One region of the Bacillus bruguierae genome, then DNA from elsewhere that is predicted to be linked to it. Evidence: a T-box and tRNA genes for the amino acid it is inferred to sense, from the RefSeq annotation. Region 1 holds a T-box; the other holds one or more tRNA genes.

The links. A T-box is a leader RNA that pairs with one kind of tRNA and senses whether it is charged. The one in region 1 lies ahead of argS (arginine--tRNA ligase), so its partner is inferred to be a tRNA-Arg.
Region 2: it encodes a tRNA-Arg, which carries the amino acid that the T-box ahead of argS (arginine--tRNA ligase) is inferred to sense. The anticodon was not compared.

What each region holds. Positions count from the first base shown of each region.
Region 1 covers NZ_JBAWSX010000006.1:141,016-144,441, reverse strand. Annotated here, with positions in the region: gene WAZ07_RS12500 (BrxA/BrxB family bacilliredoxin) at 1-166, shown strand, start outside; gene WAZ07_RS12495 (class I SAM-dependent methyltransferase) at 361-1,137, shown strand; T-box leader at 1,179-1,394, shown strand; gene argS (arginine--tRNA ligase) at 1,443-3,131, shown strand.
Region 2 covers NZ_JBAWSX010000001.1:376,292-379,717, forward strand. Annotated here, with positions in the region: gene rph (ribonuclease PH) at 1-550, shown strand, start outside; gene WAZ07_RS01845 (XTP/dITP diphosphatase) at 562-1,173, shown strand; gene WAZ07_RS01850 (metallophosphoesterase) at 1,339-1,845, shown strand; tRNA gene WAZ07_RS01855 (tRNA-Gly) at 1,947-2,020, shown strand; tRNA gene WAZ07_RS01860 (tRNA-Arg) at 2,022-2,095, shown strand; gene WAZ07_RS01865 (hypothetical protein) at 2,443-2,928, shown strand; gene WAZ07_RS01870 (PH domain-containing protein) at 3,370-3,426, opposite strand, start outside.

The DNA.
Region 1 (3,426 bases):
AGCGATGATGCGCTCTTACTTTGATGATATCCCGCCATCTTCACCATCTATGGCATTATTAAAAGGAAAAGAAGTTGTTCATTTTATTCACCGTCATGAAATTGAAGGTGCAACAATGGAAGAGATTATTCAAAACTTAGAACAAGCTTTTGAAAAGCATTGCTAAAAAGGGAGAGATTTTCTCCCTTTTTCTTTGTCCCGCACTAACGGGCAGTAAGTCCCCCACCTCAAGATACCAAGAAAATGAAGAAAGTAGGTGGGGGGATAACTGCCCATAAGAGCCCGATTGGTTCACCTAACCATCATTGGGGGATAAAGCCCCCCAATGATGGAAGTTTCACTTTATAATGAGGTGACAGAATGATTGTAACGACAGCAGGACGAACAAATAAAGAAATGACTGCATATGCTGAAAAAATAGCAACGGATTTACAAAGTTCTTTTCTTATGAGAAATGATCGTCCTATTTATGAATTACATGAGCAATATAAACAAGATGTACTTGTTGCTCAGAAAAATCGATTAGCGATTTATCCGCAAGGAACGGAAGAATCGTTCTTTTTTCATCCGAACTCTGCTATGTTTCGCGTGAAGCGATTAATGCGTGGTGAACATGATCCATTTCTGCAAGCCGCGCAGCTAGATAAAGGGATGACGCTGTTAGATTGTACACTTGGCATGGCATCTGATAGCATTGTGGCTAGTTATGCTGTAGGAGAAGCGGGACAAATCACTGGATTAGAAGGTAATCGCTATATGGCATATTTGATCGGAAAAGGTCTTCAGCAATGGGATGCAGGTGTAACAGAAATTAACGAAGCAATGCAGCGAATTACAGTAAAACATACAGAGCATTTATCTTTTTTACAACACTGTGCAGATTATAGCTACGATGTAGTATATTTAGATCCGATGTTTGAAGAAACGGTATTAGAATCAGACGGTATTCGTGGTTTAAAACATTTTGCACTGTACAATGATATTACGGATGAGACAGTTAAAGAGGCTAAGCGTGTAGCGCGAAAACGGGTTGTATTAAAGGATCATTTCCGCAGCAAGCGTTTTGAAAAACATAATTTCTTTGTCTATAAACGAAAAAGCGCAAAATTTCATTTTGGTGTAATTGAAACTTGCTAATTATTAGACAATATGTATAATAGATTATAATAAATTTTTATAGAAAATCTTGGATGAAGATAGTAATTATTTTCAGAAGCAATAGCGAGCTAGGGACGGTGAAAGCCTAGTGCGGAGAAAATAATGAAGCGCACTTCGGAGATGCTGCTTGAACGGTGTAGTAGAGTAAGCCGGGGCTCCCTAACCTCGTTATAAACGGGAAAGTGGTTCGTTATGAACAACAAGGGTGGTACCACGGGTGTAAACTCGTCTCTTTTTTAGAAAAGAGGCGAGTTTTTTTTATTGATAAAAGGAGGAAGATACTGATGGAATATAAAATGAAGTTTGCACAGCATGTATTCGATGTATTAGAACCAGCTTTATCATTAGAACAAATTGCCGCTTTAATTGAAACACCAAAGCAAGATGAGTTTGGAGATGCCGCTTTTCCTTGTTTCACATTAGCAAAACAATATAAAAAGGCACCAGTAGTTATTGCGCAGGAACTAGCAGATAAATTATCTCACCCATCCTTTACAAAAGTGAAGGCAGTTGGACCATATGTAAATGTGTTCTTCAATCGTCAAATTGTAAGTAATGAGGTGTTAAATACGATACTAGATGAAAAAGAAGAGTACGGAAACCTGTACTTTGGGCAAGAAAAAACAGTTGTGATTGACTATTCATCTCCTAATATCGCTAAACCGTTTTCGATGGGGCATTTACGTTCTACAATGATTGGAAATGCCTTAAAACATATATGTGAAAAATGTAGTTATGAAGTTGTAGGCATTAACTACGTTGGTGATTGGGGAACACAGTTTGGAAAACTCATTACCGCCTATAAAAAATGGGGCAATGAAGAGCTTGTTAGAGAAGATCCGATTCGCGAGTTATTTAAGTTATACGTACGTTTTCATGAAGAAGTAAAAGAGTATCCAGAGCTTGAAGAAGAAGGGCGTGCTTGGTTTAAGAAGCTAGAGGATGGCAATGAAGAAGCGGTATATTTGTGGAACTGGTTCCGTCACGAATCGTTAAAAGAGTTCTCTCGCATTTATGAACTGCTTGGCGTAGAATTCTCGAATTTTCAAGGTGAAGCATTTTATAATGATAAGATGGATGATTTGGTCAAGCTTCTAGAAGAAAAATGTTTATTAGAAGAATCAGATGGAGCGCAAGTTGTTAATTTAGAAGAAGAAGGAATGCCGCCATGTTTAATTAAAAAATCAGATGGTGCTACTCTCTATGCAACGCGTGATTTAACTGCAGCATTATATCGTCAAAATACGTATGCATTTGATAAAGCATTATACGTTGTTGGAGAAGAACAAAGCTTGCATTTCTCTCAATTTTTCACTGTACTAAAAAAAATAGGATTCCAGTGGGTAGAAGGCATGTCTCACGTTCCGTTCGGACTTATTTTAAAAGATGGTAAGAAAATGTCTACTCGTAAAGGGAAAGTTGTTTTACTAGAAGAGGTGTTAGAAGAAGCAATTGCGCTAGCAAAGAAAAATATTGAAGAGAAGAATCCGAACTTAAAGAAGAAAGATGAAGTAGCAAGACAGGTCGGAGTTGGCGCAGTTATTTTCCATGATTTGAAAAACGAACGCATGCATAACATCGAATTTTCACTTGAAAAGATGCTGAAATTTGAAGGAGAAACAGGACCATACGTACAATATACGCACGCACGTACTTGTTCATTATTGAAAAAAAGTGATGTAGACATTGAGAAGCAAGACTTACAGTTAACAGACGATATAAGTTGGACAGTGATAAAATTACTTCATCGTTTTCCGCAAGTCGTTGAAACAGCGTTTGCTAAATACGAGCCATCTCATATTGCAAAATATTTATTAGACGTGGCACAGGCGTTTAACAAATATTATGGTAACGTTCGTATTTTAGAAGAAAATGCAGAGAAAGAAAGTAGACTTGCGCTTGTATATGCGGTGGCAGTTGTATTGAAAGAAGGATTACGTTTGCTGGGAATGGGAGCGCCTGAGGAGATGTAAAAGAGAAAGGGATTTGATCATTGACAAGTAGTAGTATTCCTGGAAAACATAATAACAAATCATTATGTTCCTATTGATGCGGCGCATTTTGAGTCACGAGACCGGGCGACTCCGCAAAAAAAGAAATCAAAATCACAGCCGAAAAAGCGCGGTCATAAACCGAAAGCGGAACGGAAAACGTTCTAATCAGAAAAATAAGACCGAGAAAGTCAAAAAACATCTATGAAAAGACAATAGAAGATCAACTAGATATTAGTCTTGAAACTGTATAAGAAGATATGTAAGAGTAATTTTC
Region 2 (3,426 bases), on a different contig from region 1:
TTCCATGATTCCTCGTGCAACAGAACAGCGTACCATTCGTGAATCAAGTAAGGGGAAAGTAACGGGACGTACAATGGAAATTCAACGTTTAATTGGACGAGCATTGCGTGCTGTTGTTGATTTAGAAGCACTTGGTGAAAAAACAATTTGGATTGACTGTGATGTAATTCAAGCTGACGGCGGAACGCGAACAGCTTCTATTACTGGTGCGTATGTAGCGATGGTATTAGCGTTTGAGAAGCTTGTGGCAGCAGGGAAAGTATCGAAACTTCCAGTGAAAGATTTCTTGGCGGCAACGTCTGTTGGAATCGTTGATGAGCATGGCATTGTATTAGATTTAAATTATGCAGAAGATTCTAAGGCGAATGTTGATATGAATGTCATTATGACAGGAAAAGGACACTTTGTTGAAGTGCAAGGTACAGGAGAAGAAGCGACATTTAGCCGCGGTGAATTGAACGAGTTGCTTGATGTAGCAGAACAAGGGATTTTACAGCTTGTTGAAATGCAAAAAGAAGCATTAGGTGATATTGTAACTCATATGGAATAGAGGTGGAAAGTATGAAGCAAGTTGTCGTAGCGACAAAGAATGCCGGGAAAGTACGTGAATTTGCCGAGCTATTTGAAAAGTTTGATTTAGAAGTAAAATCACTTTATGATTTTCCTCATATTGAAGAAGTAGAGGAAACGGGTGAAACGTTTGAAGAAAACGCGATTTTAAAGGCGGAACATCTGTGTAAACAGCTAGGTGAAATTGTCATTGCAGATGATTCTGGTTTAATTGTAGATGCTTTGCAGGGGAAACCAGGTGTTCACTCTGCTCGTTATGCAGGTGAGGAAAAGAATGATCAAGCTAACATTCAAAAAGTGTTAGACGGATTAAAGGATGTTCCAATGGAGAAGCGTACAGCGCGTTTTTATTGCGCATTAGCTGTTGCATTTCCGCAAGAAGATAAAAAACCATTGATTGTAAATGGAACGTGTGAAGGAAAGATTTTAGAACAGCAGCGCGGGGAAAATGGATTTGGGTATGATCCCATTTTCTATGTAGAAGAATACAAAAGCGCAATGGCAGAATTGTCGTCGGATGAGAAAAATAAAATTAGTCATCGCGGACGCGCGCTTCGTAAATTAGAAGAAAAAATTCCAGTTTGGTTTTTAGGCGAAGAATAAAGTGAAACTTCCATCAGTGGGGGCTTCATCCCCCGTTGATGGAAAGCCCGACCAATCGGGATTTTACGGGCAGTTGTCCCCCGCCCATCTTTTTTGATTCTCTCTGAATATTGAGGTGGGGGTCTTATTGCCCACGAATAGCGGGATAATAAGGGAGCGAAACTGATGAAGGCGTTAATTGTGAGCGACAGTCACGGTTCTGTGAAAGAGCTAAAGCAATTAAAAGAGCAGTACGAGGGAAACGTAGATGTGATGATTCATTGCGGTGATTCGGAATTAACATCGCAGCACGTTGAACTAGAAGGGTTTCATGTAGTGAAAGGAAACTGTGATTTTGCCTTTGACTTTCCAAATGACATCATCACAGAAGTACAACATACACGTTTTCTCGTCACACATGGACATTTATACAATATTAAAATGACACTGCAAACACTTTTATATCGCGCGAAAGAAGCTGAGGTAAATGTCGTTTGCTTCGGTCATTCGCATATATTAGGAGCAGAAATCATAGACGATATTTTGTTTATCAATCCAGGAAGTATTCTTTTGCCGCGTTCGCGAAGAGAAAAAACATTTGCTGTACTCGAAATACAAGAAGGTCAAATAGACATACGTTTCCTTACTTTAGAAGGTGTAACTGTAGCACAAAAAACGTTTCAAATAGGGTGAAAAGAATTTTTTCACTCTATTTGAAAAAAATGTTGACTTTAATTATCATCGATAATATAATGAATATTGTCGATGAGGCATTAGAAAAAATTTCATATCATGCGGGTGTAGTTTAGTGGTAAAACAAGAGCCTTCCAAGCTCTGGTCGAGAGTTCGATTCTCTTCACCCGCTCCATGTCCCAGTAGCTCAGCAGGATAGAGCAACGGCCTTCTAAGCCGTCGGTCGGGAGTTCGAATCTCTCCTGGGACGCTACAGAGAAGTGCATGAGTGCACTTCTTTTTTTTATACCCCTTACATCGTTTAGTTAAATGGTGTAGGGGGTTTTGTCTTGCTCAAAAGAAATAAAGGAATATATAATCTGTAACCTGCTTTAACTTTTGACTATGTTAAAAGTTAGAGCAGGTTATTTGAATAAGGAATAGAATATTTAAATGAGAAGATTTTGTAGTTTGTAAAGAGATAAATAAGTGAAAAAATCTTTAGTTGTAACAACGGTTATGATAATAGGGATTTTTAGAGCATGGTGGTGATTGCTTATAAGGTAATCACTTTTGTTATTATATCTAAATAGTCAAAGGAGGCGGTGGAATAAAAATATGCTAGGTAACTACGGTGGAATGTTAATAGAGCATACGGATTTATTCTTAGTTCATTGTCCTAGATGTAATAGTTGTGCGAGGGTTTTTACTCCAGATAACGCAAAAGGAAAAGATGAGCCTAGATATATAGGTCATGAATCTAAACGGTTATTATGTAGTAAATGTGGATTAACAAAAGACATTCATCCTAAAAGAAGATGGGATAATTTGTGGGCATTTAACCATGAATTATTCAATGAAAAACATGGTGTTGATTGGTACTTTGGTTTACCTTTATATTTGCAAAGGGAATGTTGTGGTCGTAAGCTTTGGTTCTTTAATCTCGAACATCTTCATCGTGTAGAAGATTATGTTCAGAAACGTTTAAGACCATTTAGACCATATTATTTAAGCGTCGAGAGTAGGCTACCAAAATGGATGAAACTTTCAAAGAATAGAAATGAGATTCTTAAGACAATAGAAAAGTTGAAGTATACGATTTAATTTAGATTGTGAGGAGAGACTGGTGTTTTAAATTGATTTTTCTGAAATGAAAAAGACACAAAAGAAACTTCCTTGAAAGCAGAATTTCAAGAAAAATTTAAACTACATAGTGAATAGTCTTTTTTGAATTATTCCAATTGTTGTTGTCAAGATGATACGTTTAGTGATATTTATGCCGAGTTAGTGGAATATGATGATTTTGTAGCAGGGTTAGTATCGAGTTTCTTGGATGGAAGAAAGATTAAGTGGAATTTATTTAAAAAAGTACATTCAAAAACAGAGATAGTTGGCAAGAGCTTTTTGGCTACAGTAGGAGACTAGAGGGCCTTTTGGAAGTGCTTGAAGAAAACAATACTTAATACGTCTTATAGAACTGACAGATTAATATAGAAAAAAGAGGAAAGCGGCCGCAAAGACTGCTTTCCTTTTTCGTGATGTACATTAATTGTTAATAAACTTCTCAAATACAAATCCGAAATCTTTTACATTGTATTGTTT